One region of the Pseudoalteromonas sp. ESRF-bin5 genome, then DNA from elsewhere that is predicted to be linked to it. Evidence: predicted binding sites of a transcription regulator. Region 1 holds the regulator's gene; each other region holds the start of a gene.

What was found. The regulator FliA, encoded in region 1, starts transcription of late flagellar genes. The targets are predictions, from matches to a motif close to CTAAAGNTNNNNNNNNNNNNGCCGATA.
Region 2: a site for FliA is predicted at 2,494-2,520, ahead of BCG07_RS06025 (flagellin). Genes of this name have one in related genera too.
Region 3: a site for FliA is predicted at 1,902-1,928, ahead of BCG07_RS19060 (DUF3530 family protein). Genes of this name have one in related genera too.

Annotation. Positions count from the first base shown of each region.
Region 1 is NZ_NTLW01000273.1:112-4,375, reverse strand. Features, by position in the region: gene BCG07_RS16845 (chemotaxis protein CheA) at 1-102, opposite strand, end outside; gene BCG07_RS16840 (protein phosphatase CheZ) at 118-885, opposite strand; gene cheY (chemotaxis response regulator CheY) at 904-1,287, opposite strand; gene BCG07_RS16830 (RNA polymerase sigma factor FliA) at 1,327-2,037, opposite strand; gene BCG07_RS16825 (MinD/ParA family ATP-binding protein) at 2,064-2,924, opposite strand; partial or broken gene flhF (flagellar biosynthesis GTPase FlhF) at 2,917-4,264, opposite strand, start outside.
Region 2 is NZ_NTLW01000119.1:5,514-9,777, reverse strand. Features, by position in the region: gene fliD (flagellar filament capping protein FliD) at 1-364, opposite strand, end outside; gene BCG07_RS06030 (flagellar protein FlaG) at 426-851, opposite strand; gene BCG07_RS06025 (flagellin) at 1,008-2,405, opposite strand; gene BCG07_RS06020 (flagellin) at 2,710-4,113, opposite strand.
Region 3 is NZ_NTLW01000315.1:14,624-18,887, forward strand. Features, by position in the region: gene rapA (RNA polymerase-associated protein RapA) at 1-1,031, shown strand, start outside; gene rluA (bifunctional tRNA pseudouridine(32) synthase/23S rRNA pseudouridine(746) synthase RluA) at 1,225-1,878, shown strand; gene BCG07_RS19060 (DUF3530 family protein) at 1,998-2,903, shown strand; gene djlA (co-chaperone DjlA) at 2,886-3,743, opposite strand; gene murU (N-acetylmuramate alpha-1-phosphate uridylyltransferase MurU) at 3,777-4,264, opposite strand, start outside.

The DNA.
Region 1 (4,264 bases):
TGGATTGTTTTCCAGCTCAACTAACTGTTCAGATAAAAGCTCTAGGATTTCTCCTGCCTCTACAAGAAAGTCTTGTAAAATATCTTCATCGACTTCAAACATGCAGTTACTCTCCTCTTAGAAGCCCAAACTTGATAAAAGATCATCGACTTCATCTTGATCAGATACAACATCATTACGTGATTCTTTATCAATAATAGGGCCTTCTGGACCTGCTAAAGTTTGTTCGTCTAATGGTTCATTTGTTTTTTGTTGTTCTATTTTTTCGGCTTTGCTTTCGCTTTGATCAGCGAAGGCTGTCAAAAGATGAATTAAGCTTTCTTCAACTTCTCTAACAAGCTCAATAACTCGGCGAATAACTTGGCCGGTTAAATCTTGATAGTCTTGTGCCATAAGTACATTAGTCATCAAACTTTGCAGCTCATCGGTTTTATGATGAGAATTGTTCATAAACTTATCAATGCTGTGGCATAACGATTTAAACTCCCCTAACTCAATCTCTCGATTCATTAGGCGATCCCATGTCGGTTTGATATGAGATATTTCATCTGCCAACTGTTGAGCAATTGGTAGGCTAGCCTCAACTGCATCCATTGTTTTATTCGCGGCATTTTCTGTCATTTCTATAACATAATTGAGCCGTTTTTTTGCATCTGGAATAGCATCGGTAGTTAAGTCAGATAAGCGAGTGTCTAGCTCAAAGCTTTTTAAAGCTTCATGCAATTGACGGGTTAACTTTCCAACCTCAGCAAATATTTCAGATTGCTCCTTAGAAGCGGTATCTAAAATTAACTGATTGGCTTTGTCTTGCTCACCGTTTTCTAGAAAAACAACGAGCTGACGAGCTTGTTCTAAAGTTATTTGAGGCGCAGCAAGTGCTGACATAAGCCTCTCCCCCTATCATTAGCCTAAACGTTCAAATACTTTTTCTAATTTAGTTTTGAGTGTTCCAGCAGTAAATGGCTTAACGATATAACCATTAACACCTGCCTGTGCTGCCGCTATAATTTGTTCTTTTTTAGCTTCAGCCGTTACCATCAATACTGGAATGTGTTTAAGCTTATCATCCGCACGTATTGCTCTTAGTAGGTCTATACCCTGCATTCCTGGCATATTCCAATCGGTAACAACAAAATCAAATACTTGATTTTGTAGCATTGGCAAAGCGGTTGACCCATCGTCTGCTTCTTGAACATTAGTGAAACCTAAGTCACGCAACAGATTTTTAATAATACGTCTCATTGTTGAAAAATCATCAACAACCAGAATTTTCATGTTTTTATCCAAAACATCCCCCAGTGAGGTCTTAACCTTGTTTACTTACTACTAATTTATCCAGTCATTGATTTTAGCTTTAAGCTTAATCATCGCCTGACCATGTATTTGACTTACACGCGATTCACTTACATCGAGTATATGCCCTATTTCTTTTAAATTCATTTCATCGTTATAGTACAAAGACAGCACCATTGCATCACGTTCTGGTAAAGATTTTATTGCACCTAATAGAGACTCGTTAAACCGCTCATTTTTAACATTATTAAACGGTTTGTCTAGCGCTAAATCTTGGCCCACTGGACTGATGGCATCTTCATCAACACCAAGGTCTTCAATACCGAGTACTTTACTTGCATTTACATCGTTTAAGATATGATGGTACTCATTTAACGAAATTTCAAGTTTTTCAGCAACTTCTATATCTGTTGGCTCACGGTTTAAGCTTTTTTCTAAAAAAGCAATTGTTTCGGCCACCAAACGGCTTTTACGATGTACTGAACGGGGTGCCCAATCGCCACGTCGCATCTCGTCAAGCATTGCCCCACGAATACGAATCCCCGCAAAAGTTTCAAAGCTAGCCCCTTTGGTTGCATCAAAACTTTTAGATGCTTCAATCAGACCTATCATTCCTGATTGTATTAAATCGTCCAGCTGCACGCTGGCTGGTAAACGCGCTATAAGATGACATGCCACTTTTTTGACAAGTGATGCATGTTTTTCAACAATCACATTTAAATTTTGTGCTGATTGATATCCCATAACTTTATTCACCAATGTTGTCATAATTAGCCGTTTACTAGTTTCTCTATGAAAAACTCCAGATGACCTGATGGTTGATTAGGTATTGGCCATTTAACTGCTTTTGTTGCTAACGCTTGAAACGCAAGTGCCGCCGGCGAATTAGGAAAAAGCTCTACAATAACTTTTTGGCGACGCGTTGCTTTGCGCATATTTTCGTCGTAGGGAACCGTTGCGACCAGGTCCATTGATACATCTAAAAAACGATCGGTCACTTTGGAAAGTTTAGCAAATAACTCTTGCCCTTCACGCATACTACGGACCATATTTGCAACAATTTTAAATTTGTATACACCATGCTCGCGACTCAACACTTTAATGAGCGCGTAAGCATCTGTAATCGATGTGGGCTCGTCGCATACAACAACCATGACGTCTTGTGCCGCGCGAGAAAAACTCAGCACCATGTCTGAAATACCTGCGGCTGTATCGACAATTAAAATATCAAATTCTGTATTTAATTCACTAAAAGCCCGTATAAGTCCCGCGTGCTCTGAAGGCGACAATTCAACCATACTTTGAGAGCCTGACGTTGCGGGTACAATCTTTATACCTGCGGGGCCTTCAACTAAAATTTCATCAAGTTCACATTCACCAGATAAAACATGTGATAAGTTACGTTCAACACGTAGTCCTAGCATAACGTCACAGTTTGCTAAGCCTAAATCGGCATCAAGAACCAACACTCTGTTACCTTGCTGGCCTAATGCAATTGCAGTATTCAGAGAAACATTTGTTTTTCCTACTCCACCTTTACCGCCAGTGACAGCGATAACTTTTACGCCGTTGTTATTGTTTTGACTCATTTTGCGCAGGCCACTTGCTTGATCTAATACTGTGTTAATCATACATCCCTACTGTGCTTGGCGCCACTGCTTGGTGCCTTGAATGTTGTGCTTTTGCTCTTTTTAAATAGAGTTGCTCAGCCTTTTTAACTAGTTTTTCAGCATTTGCAACTCGAATATCTTCTGGTACTCGTTGACCGTTAGTAAGATACCCTATTGGAAGGCGATTTTGAATCGCTATACTAATAATCTCACCTAAACTTAAAGATTCGTCTAATTTGGTGAATATACAACCACTTAACTGCACTTTTTTAAAGTGCCTAACGGTTTCTTGCAACACATGTATTTGCGATGTTGCGCTGAGCACTAAATAACTGCGAATATCAACACGCTGATTACGCATTAGCGTATTAAGTTGCTCAGTTAAGCGCAAGTCGCGCTGGCTCATACCCGCAGTATCAATTAATACTAGTCGTTTATTTCGTAAATGATATAAAACTTCAGCTAATTCATTAGCATCTTTAACTTGCTTAACACCACAACCTATAATTCGGCCATAAGTGGCGAGTTGCTCATAAGCACCAATTCTGTATGTGTCTGTTGTGATTAAAGCGACTTTGTCTGCACCATATTTTTGTGCGCCAAGTGCAGCTAATTTAGCAACGGTTGTTGTTTTGCCAACACCCGTTGGGCCGACTAAGGCGTATACACCGCCTTGACGTAAAATCTCGTTGTTGGTTGTCTGCATCTGATCTTCAACCATTGTTAAAAGTGCTTTCCAACCTTGCTGGCGAGATACATCGTCAGGAACAAAGCACGCCATTTGCTCAGCAACATCTTTATCTATTCCCATACCGACTAAACGATCAATCATGCATGCACGAGTAGGATCGCGTCTTGCCATGTCTTGTTGCATAAGCCCTGACACTTGATGTTCTAACAATTGACGAATGGCATTCATTTCGTCACGCATTGACGAAATTTGCTCACTTTCAGTATGCTTAGTTTCTTGGCGAGGTGTCACTGGACTGTCAAGATCATCAAAACCACTTTCTAAATCATCAAATCCAAGGCTGTCTGCTTGTGTTTGCGGACGCGCTGAAGCTTGACGTTCATTAGTGAACATAGGACGAGGACGCTGCTCTTGAACTGGCTCTTGGTAGTTGTCTGTAGTATCAATACCTGATTGAGAAAACATAGAAGCCAATTCTGCAGAACGAGGGCGTGGGGCTTGACGCTCTAATAATGCCTGAAGACTATCGGCTACTTTCGCTTGTGGCTCTGGTTTAGCGCGAAGAGGCTCTGGTTTTACAAAATTATGCACTGGCTGTGTTTTTGTTGAGCTTTGTCCTGGAGCGCTAAGTGCTTGCTCTTTTTTAGGGGCTGCTTTGTCATAATCTACT
Region 2 (4,264 bases), on a different contig from region 1:
CGGCGCCAATAGCTTCATCGGCTGCAAATGCAGGAGATGATAATTTATGCGCTTGTGCTAATGCATCTACCTTTACATTGTAGCTACCTGGTTGAGCGTCTTGATCAGCACTTATCGATATAAAATCATCATTACCAGATGCTGTACGCTTTTGATAATTATCGCTGTCGCCTAAAGCTTCCATTGATGTTTGTACTTTCTCAAGGGCAGACTTTAATGCTCCAACAGCTGATATATCAGTAGTTAAATTACTTTCGGTAGTATTTAAACGAGCTTCAGCAGGGGCCTGCTCAGCATTAACTAATGCATCCACAATGTCTGATACCGCTAAGCCAGAGCCCAAACCATTAAACGAAATAGACATACTTCACCTCTTTAAATACCTAAAAATAAGCTAACTTAGTATTAGTAATTACAACTACCGACTAAACCGTTTGATCAATTAAAATACCAGCAGATTCAGACAGTTTAGAAACTAGGCTTAATACTTCCTCAGAAGGGTATTGCTTAATAACTTCGCCACTGTTTTTATCGAGCACTTTGATTACATCACGGCCTGAATCTTCATCAACTTTAAATTGCAAACTGCGATTCATTTCACCCATAAAATCCTGCAATTGTTGCGCCATTTGTTCTAGCTGTTCGCGCTCTAACGGCTGAATATTTTCATCTTGATTATTATTGTTGTATTGATTTTGCTGTAATTTTTGTTGATTTTGAGCATCCGTCTGCTTTACATCATCAACCGCTCGCTCAGTCAAAGAACGAGCAGCTTGCCCCGCTTGCTTATCATCACCAGCAACGGGGGTCGGTAATGTTGTAATTTCTGCGTTTGAAGTAATTGTATTCATAACAGATTCCTATTTTTCACTTAATTAAACCAACAATAGCTTAGTTTATATTCTTAAACCACAAAAGGAGGTAGCTAAAGCCACCTCCTTTTTTAAAATACTAATACTGACTTTATGTATTAGTTAGCTAACCATTAAGCTATTACTTTTAACTTATTAACCTAATAAGCTAAGTGCTGTTTGTGGTAACTGATTCGCTTGCGATAAGATTGATGTACCTGCTTGTTGCAAGATTTGGTTTTTCGTCATTTCAGCTGTTTCGGTTGCAAAGTCTGTATCTTGAATACGGCTACGTGAAGCAGATACATTTTCAGAGATATTAGATAGATTGCTAATTGTGTGACCAAAGCGGTTTTGAATCGCACCAATATCTGCACGTTGTGAATCAATAGCTGAGATAGCACCGTCAATTGCTGCTAGAGCATTTTGAGCACCGTCTACTGTTGTGATATCAACATCAGAAATTTTACTTAAAGTAGATGCACCACCTCCAGCATTTAAGTCTAAAATTTCATCTACAGTTGTTCCTGAAATATTAAATGCCTCACCTGAAGATAGTTTAAGCTCAGAAGCAACTGCTGCGTCTGCTGCTGCATCAGTTGTAGCATTTGTGCCTAAAGTAACTGTCCCTGCTGTGGAACTTCCTACAACTTCGATACCATTTACGCCTGTTGCTTTTATAGAAATCGTTCCATTGTCATTAGAAGCCTCAATACCAACTTTATTCAGTTGTTCTGCAAGTTTATCTGCATCACCATTAAAAGCAGCTAAATCAAAACTATCATCACCAATGTTTAATGTTCCAACCGAAGCAGTAGTAAGATTTGATAACGTTGTTTCAACAACAGCCTCTGCCTTTACTCCCCAACCGGCAGTATTTATACTGCTCGCAATGTCATTTGCACCAGTATCGGCAACAACAGATACAGATTTATCAAAACCAATAGCTTTCAAAGTATCAGCTGTAACATCACCTAGTATAGTATCAAGATCAGTTGCAGCAGCAGTACCCAAAACATCAGCGGCCCCTTCTACAACTTCATTACCAATAGCGTCAGAAGCTACGTTTCCGAGTGTCATTGAAATAGTTTCATTTGCATTAGAGCCTACTTGAAACTTGGTAGTACCAAAGCTTCCATCTAATAATTGCTTACCACCAAATGAAGTTGTATCCGCTATGCGTGTTAATTCAGTTTGCAATGCAGATACTTCTTTTTGTAGCGCATTTCGATCATCATCAGAATTAGAACCATTTGCTGATTGCAATGCCAACTCACGCATACGTTGCAATATGTTAGTTGACTCATTCATCGCGCCCTCAGCTGTTTGCGCCATTGAGATACCGTCGTTAGCGTTACGCTGTGCTACTGCTAAACCATTTACTTGTGAGGTTAAACGGTTTGAAATTTGTAGGCCTGCCGCATCATCTTTTGCGCTATTGATACGCATACCTGAAGCTAATCGCTCCATTGATGTAGCAAGGTCAGAACCTGATTGCGATAGGTTACGTTGAGCGTTTAATGAAGATACATTCGTGTTTACTGAAATCATAATAAAACTCCTGATTACTTTCGTAATATTGCTGTTTTGATTTAACCAAGAGCTGTCACAATTGCATGCTCAAGCTCTGTACTGATTAAGTTAACGGCAGATGATTTATTATCTTTAGAAGTATTTAACAAATAAATTAATTTACTTATCAAAAAATTCATAACAAACTGTTTTAAAACAAAAAAACAATTTAAATTATTTCAAATGTAGATCAAACGTTATACTTAAAGTGGATTTTCATCACCTAAAAACAAAAAACGCACTTGATAAAGTGCGTTTGTGTACCTGTTATTAGTTGACCTAATAATTAGCCGCCTAATAAACTAATTGCTGCTTGTGGTATTTGATTTGCCTGAGAAAGTATTGATGTACCCGCTTGTTGTAATATTTGGTTTTTTGTCATCTGTGCTGTTTCTGTAGCAAAATCGGTATCTTGGATACGGCTTCGCGACGCAGATACATTTTCAGATATGTTTGCTAGATTACTTATCGTATGCCCAAAGCGATTCTGTATTGCACCCAAGTCAGCTCTTTGACTATCAATGAAGTTGATCGCCCCATCAATAGCTGCTATTGCGTCTTGCGCAGTATCTTGAGTTAAAACATCCAAGTCACTAACTTTATTTAAAGTTGATGCGCCCGATGTTGCAGTCACAGATGAGCCAAAAACCTCGTCCATAGCTGTGCCTGTAAGTCCAAAATCATCCCCAGAACTTAGCTCTAATGTAGAGGTAACGCTTTGTGCACCAGCAGGAGTTCCTGAGCCAAGTGAAGCAGTCCCTCCTGTAAATGCCGATAACTCTACGCCATCTATATCTTTAGCGGTTAAAGTAAGTTGAGAAGAGCTATCAATCGTAGTCTCAATACCAACTTTATTCATCTGCTCTGCTAGCTTTTCAATATCGCCATTAAATGCAGCTAAGTCAAATGTGTTATCACCTAACGTTAATATACCACCTGAAGATGAGTCAAAAGCAGATAATGTTGTGGTTACAGATGCTGTAGCCTCAATACCCCAACCTGCATTATTAACTTGCTCTGCTGCAGTAGCAGCACCAGTTCCATCTGCAATCGTTATTGAGTTATCAAATCCAACCACTCCGACTTCTACACCTGCATTAGTCAATCTGGCTAAGCTTGTAGCTAAATCTGTATTTTCAGCATCTCCAAACACTGTACCACTACCAGTCACTACATTATTCCCAATATCAGCAGCAGCAACGCTCCCCATTGTCATAGATATAGTTTCATTAGCATTCGCGCCAACCTGAAACTTTTTCGTACCATACGAACCATCTAATAACTGTTGTCCACCAAATGACGTTGTATCGGCTATGCGAGTTAGTTCAGTTTGCAATGCACTTACTTCTTTCTGTAAGGCTGCTCTATCCGAATCAGAATTTGAGCCATTCGCAGATTGCAATGCCAGCTCGCGCATACGCTGAAGGATATTAGTTGATTCATTCATTGCACCTTCAGCGGTTTGCGCCATTGAAATACCATCATTAGCATTTCGTTGAGCAACAGCTAGGCCATTTATTTGGGACGTTAATCTATTTGAAATTTGTAGGCCTGCGGCATCATCTTTTGCGCTATTAATGCGCATACCAGAAGCTAGGCGCTCCATTGAGGTTGCTAGGCCTTCACCAGATTTTGTTAAGTTGCGTTGTGCGTTTAGTGACGACACATTAGTATTTACTGTTAATGCCATTTTACCATCTCCTAGGTTTAAACAGAGTGTGGTTCAACACGTTTTAACAGGAACCACTATTCGATAATTTCTAATTATTAGAAAAGCATTTACTGTGCCAACTTTAAGATACATATAACACCATGTTTTAAATGAATTTTTAAAGGGTTAG
Region 3 (4,264 bases), on a different contig from region 1:
ATGAAGGCCTGGATGCGTTTGAAACCACATCAACAACTGGCCAGCTATTGTATAAAGAATTTCGTGATGACTTACTCGAGTTTATTTCAGCCCATAACTGTGATGAAGACGAACTTGACCCACTCCTTGAGCAAGTCGCTCAGCAAAATACTGTGCTACGTAAAAAAATGGAAAGTGGACGAGATCGTTTATTAGAACTGCACTCATCGGGGCAAGGCGCCGCCGACTCATTAGTTGCTGATATTGAAAAGCTCGACAACCAGTTTGAGCTGCCCAGCTACATGATTAACGTGTTCGACACCTTTGGTGTAAGCCAAGAAGACAAAGGCGAAAATACAATTATATTAAAGCCTACAGAGCATATGTTAAGCGCGTCATTTCCATCGCTTAAAGATGACGGCATGACAGTGACATTTGACCGTGATACTGCACTTTCGCAAGAAGATGTACATTTTATCAGTTGGGATCATCCAATGGTGCAAGGCACGATGGATATGATTTGTGATGATGACTTTGGTAGCGCATCGGTTGCTTTACTCAAAAACAAAAAACTCCCTGCGGGCACCTTTTTTGTTGAGCTTATTTTTGTAGCCGAAGCAATGGCGCCTAAAGCATTACAAGTGGGCCGCTTTTTACCTCCAACGCCTATTCGTATATTGCTTGATAAAGCCAGTAATAACTTAGGCGAAAACGTCGCATTTGACGGGTTTAACCAACAGCTTTCAGCCGTTGGTCGTCAAACAGCAAGTAAACTTGCGGGTGCGTTACAAAGCGCAATTCACCCTATGATCACAACTGCAAAAGACATGGCACAAGAAAAACTCGAGGTTATTCGTGCACAGTCGCTAGCTAAAATGCAAACGTCTCTTAGCGAAGAACAAGAGCGATTAAGCGCGCTTAAGCAAATTAACCCTAATATTCGCCAAGAAGAAATTACCTTTTACGATAAGCAACGCACCGAGCTAACTGCACACATTGAAAAGGCGCAGTTACAACTAGATGCAATTCGCTTAATCGTGGTTTCTCACTAAGGTTTTGAGCTTTTAGTTGTTAGTAAAAATTGCAAACAACAGCAGCTAAGTAAAGCGTGGTATTTATACCGCGCTTTTTTATATTCAAAAAAGTATATAAATTAGAAGCCTTCGTACAGGCTATCAATGTTTTCCTTGAGCCTTTGCCCTTGCTACCCTAAAATAGCGTCCTTCAAAATCATTAAGGTCGGCCGTGTTAGTTAATTACAATCCCCCAATGAACCCGTATTTAACCATACTTTTTCAAGACGACGACTTGCTCATTGTTAATAAACCCAGCGAATTATTGACCGTACCGGGTAAAGATCCTAAGCATGCCGACAGCTTAATTAACCGCGTTAATCGCGTATTTCCAACTGCAAGAATTGTTCATCGTCTTGATATGGCAACGTCTGGCATACTCTGCCTTGCTATGAATAAAGCTGCACACCGACATTTAAGTATGCAATTTCAAGATCGCGAAACCGCTAAGCGTTATATAGCTCGCGTTTTTGGTAAGCTTGAACAAAACAATGGCTCGGTTGATTTACCCCTTATTTGCGACTGGCCTAATCGCCCAAAGCAAATGGTAGATCATGAAAATGGCAAGCCATCACTCACTCATTTCAAAGTACTTGAACGAGAAGAAAACGCCACACGCGTAGAGCTCACTCCAATTACGGGGCGTTCACATCAATTGCGCGTACACATGCTAAGCCTTGACCACCCTATTTTAGGTGACCGACTCTATGCTCATAAAGAGGCGCTTGCAGCCGCACCGCGTTTACAACTCCACGCACAAATGTTGCAACTAAAACACCCAGTAACCGAACAAGTAATGACCTTTGAAGCAAAACCCGAGTTTTAATGGGCTCAATTACTTAGGAAAAATTAAACTTTTAAACAAGCATGCCGATACCTAACTAATGACGACTGGTTGAGCGTGTTATGGTGTTTTTGCAATTATTTAAAAAGATTCTATGTTACATGGCATTTAGCTGTGTAGCCCTTTTAGCACTCTGCACAACGGCTGCAGAACATATTGCCCCGCCTTCTTTATCAAGTATTGAAAATAGCGATATTAAACGCCTTTTACCTACCGACGAAGTAAAAACAGTGCTAGCAGGTGAAACTGAATTTTTAAGTTTACGTAGTGAGTACATGAGCGCTGATTTTAGAGGGGTTGTATTACTTATTCCCGATTGGCAATCACCCCCTACCAACAATGCTGGAATGAGTTACTTACGCAAAGAGCTTAACAATTTAGGCTACACCACCTATGCGATGACCACCCCTGATATTGATTGGCAAGCGAGTAAAATAGCTGAGCCTGCTGCAGAAACAGCACCAAGTGCCGCCACTGAAACAGAGAGTCAAGCCAACAGTGAGTCAGAGCAGCCTAATGCTTCAAGTAAAAATGAAGCGCCTCATCATGTGGATGCCATTGAAGCCATCAGCGACGAAATACTCGATAACTACAAACTAAATTTACTTGCTCGCTACAAAGCGCTTTACCAAACCGCGATGCAAGAACCCACTAATATCGTTGTGATTGCGCAAGGCACCAGCGCAGGGGTTTTAACTGAGTACTATGCAGACTTTCCACAAGAGCGTATTGATGCGTTTATTAGTGTAAGTAGCTATCTGCCCAATGCAAAGCGCAATAAAAGCTTAAGCCAAACAACGTCTCTTGTTACGCCTGCATTTTTAGATATTTATTACGCCAGCGACAACCGTGATATTTTAATTAACTTAAAAAATCGCCAGCGCTGGGTTAACCGAAACGCCAAGTTTGACTACCGCCAGCGCCAGTTATTTGGGCTTCGTGATCAACCTCAACAACATGCTCGGCTAACAAAAGAGATAGACGGCTTTTTACGCCGCCTTTTTTAAATACTCATAGGCTGCTTGAATGTCTTGGCTTTTTTTAACCGCCAATTCCATCATATGTTTTGGTAAACCTTGCGATACTAATTTATCAGGGTGATGTTGCGCCATTAACTTTCGGTACGCTACTTTTACTTCCCGCTCGGTTGCCCCATCGTTAAGTCCTAAAAGCCCAAGCGCTTGCGCACGATTCATATTATTGTTGGGGGGTACATGGTGCCCTGAGCCTTCTTTATAACTGCTACTTTGCCCTTGCTGCTGTTGGTAACGCTGTTGCTGTTTTCTAAAGTTAAATTCAGCTTGATAGCGTTTAAGTACAAACGCAAAATGAGTTTTAGAAATACCTAACTGCTTGCTTACTTCACTTAATAACTGCTTTTCTTGCTCAGCTAAAATGCCATCAGAAAACGCCATTTGAATTTGTATTTCTAAAAATAATTGCAGTAAATCATGACGCTTAGCAAAGCGTTCTTTAAAATCATAGACGGTTTCTTTTAATGAAAAGTCGCTTTGTTTACCCGCTTGAAAAGCATGCTGAGCTTCACGGCGTTCTTCGCCTTTCAACCCCATTTCGTCCATAAATAAGCTAGCGGCTTTAATGTGTACCTCGCTTACTCGGCCATTAGACTTTGCAATATGCCCCATCACTGCAAAACAGCTTGAAAAGAATAGCGCTTGGCGCTCGTGAACGTCATCACCATTAAATAAACTTGAAAAACCACCCGCCTTATCAAAATTATTTTTTAAGCTTTTATCAAATAAATGACCAAGGTATAACCCTAAAATAGCACCAAAAATTTTGCCAAACATAAAACCAAAACAAAATCCGAGTATTTTTCCCCACATGTAAACGACTACTCCTATTAATTATGTGTCGGCTTACGCCAAGCGCTCATTTAATGCCGTTAAACGCGCTGGTGTGCCTATGTCATCCCAATTACCAATATAAAGCTCGGTAGACACTAAATGCTTACTTAATTTTTCTCGTAATAACGGCCCAAGCGGACGAATGCCCGGCTCTAAACCATTAAAAAAGTCAGCCTGATAACGACTAATACCCGAAAACGTATATTTTTGACTATCTGGCGATAAGTGGCTCAATGTAAAATCCCCATCAAGATTATGTGGGGGATTTTCAATAAGCACCAAATGTGCCTCACCTGGTTGCAAATGTAATTGCATAAGCGAGCTTACATCGTAATCGGTAAATACGTCGCCATTTATCACAATAAACGACTCCCCCAATAAAGGAAGTGCCTGAATAATACCACCCGCGGTTTCAAGGCCGCCTTCAACTTCTTGGCTATAAACAATATTTACACCAAATTGACTGCCATCTTTAAAGTACGCTTTAATTTTATCACCCT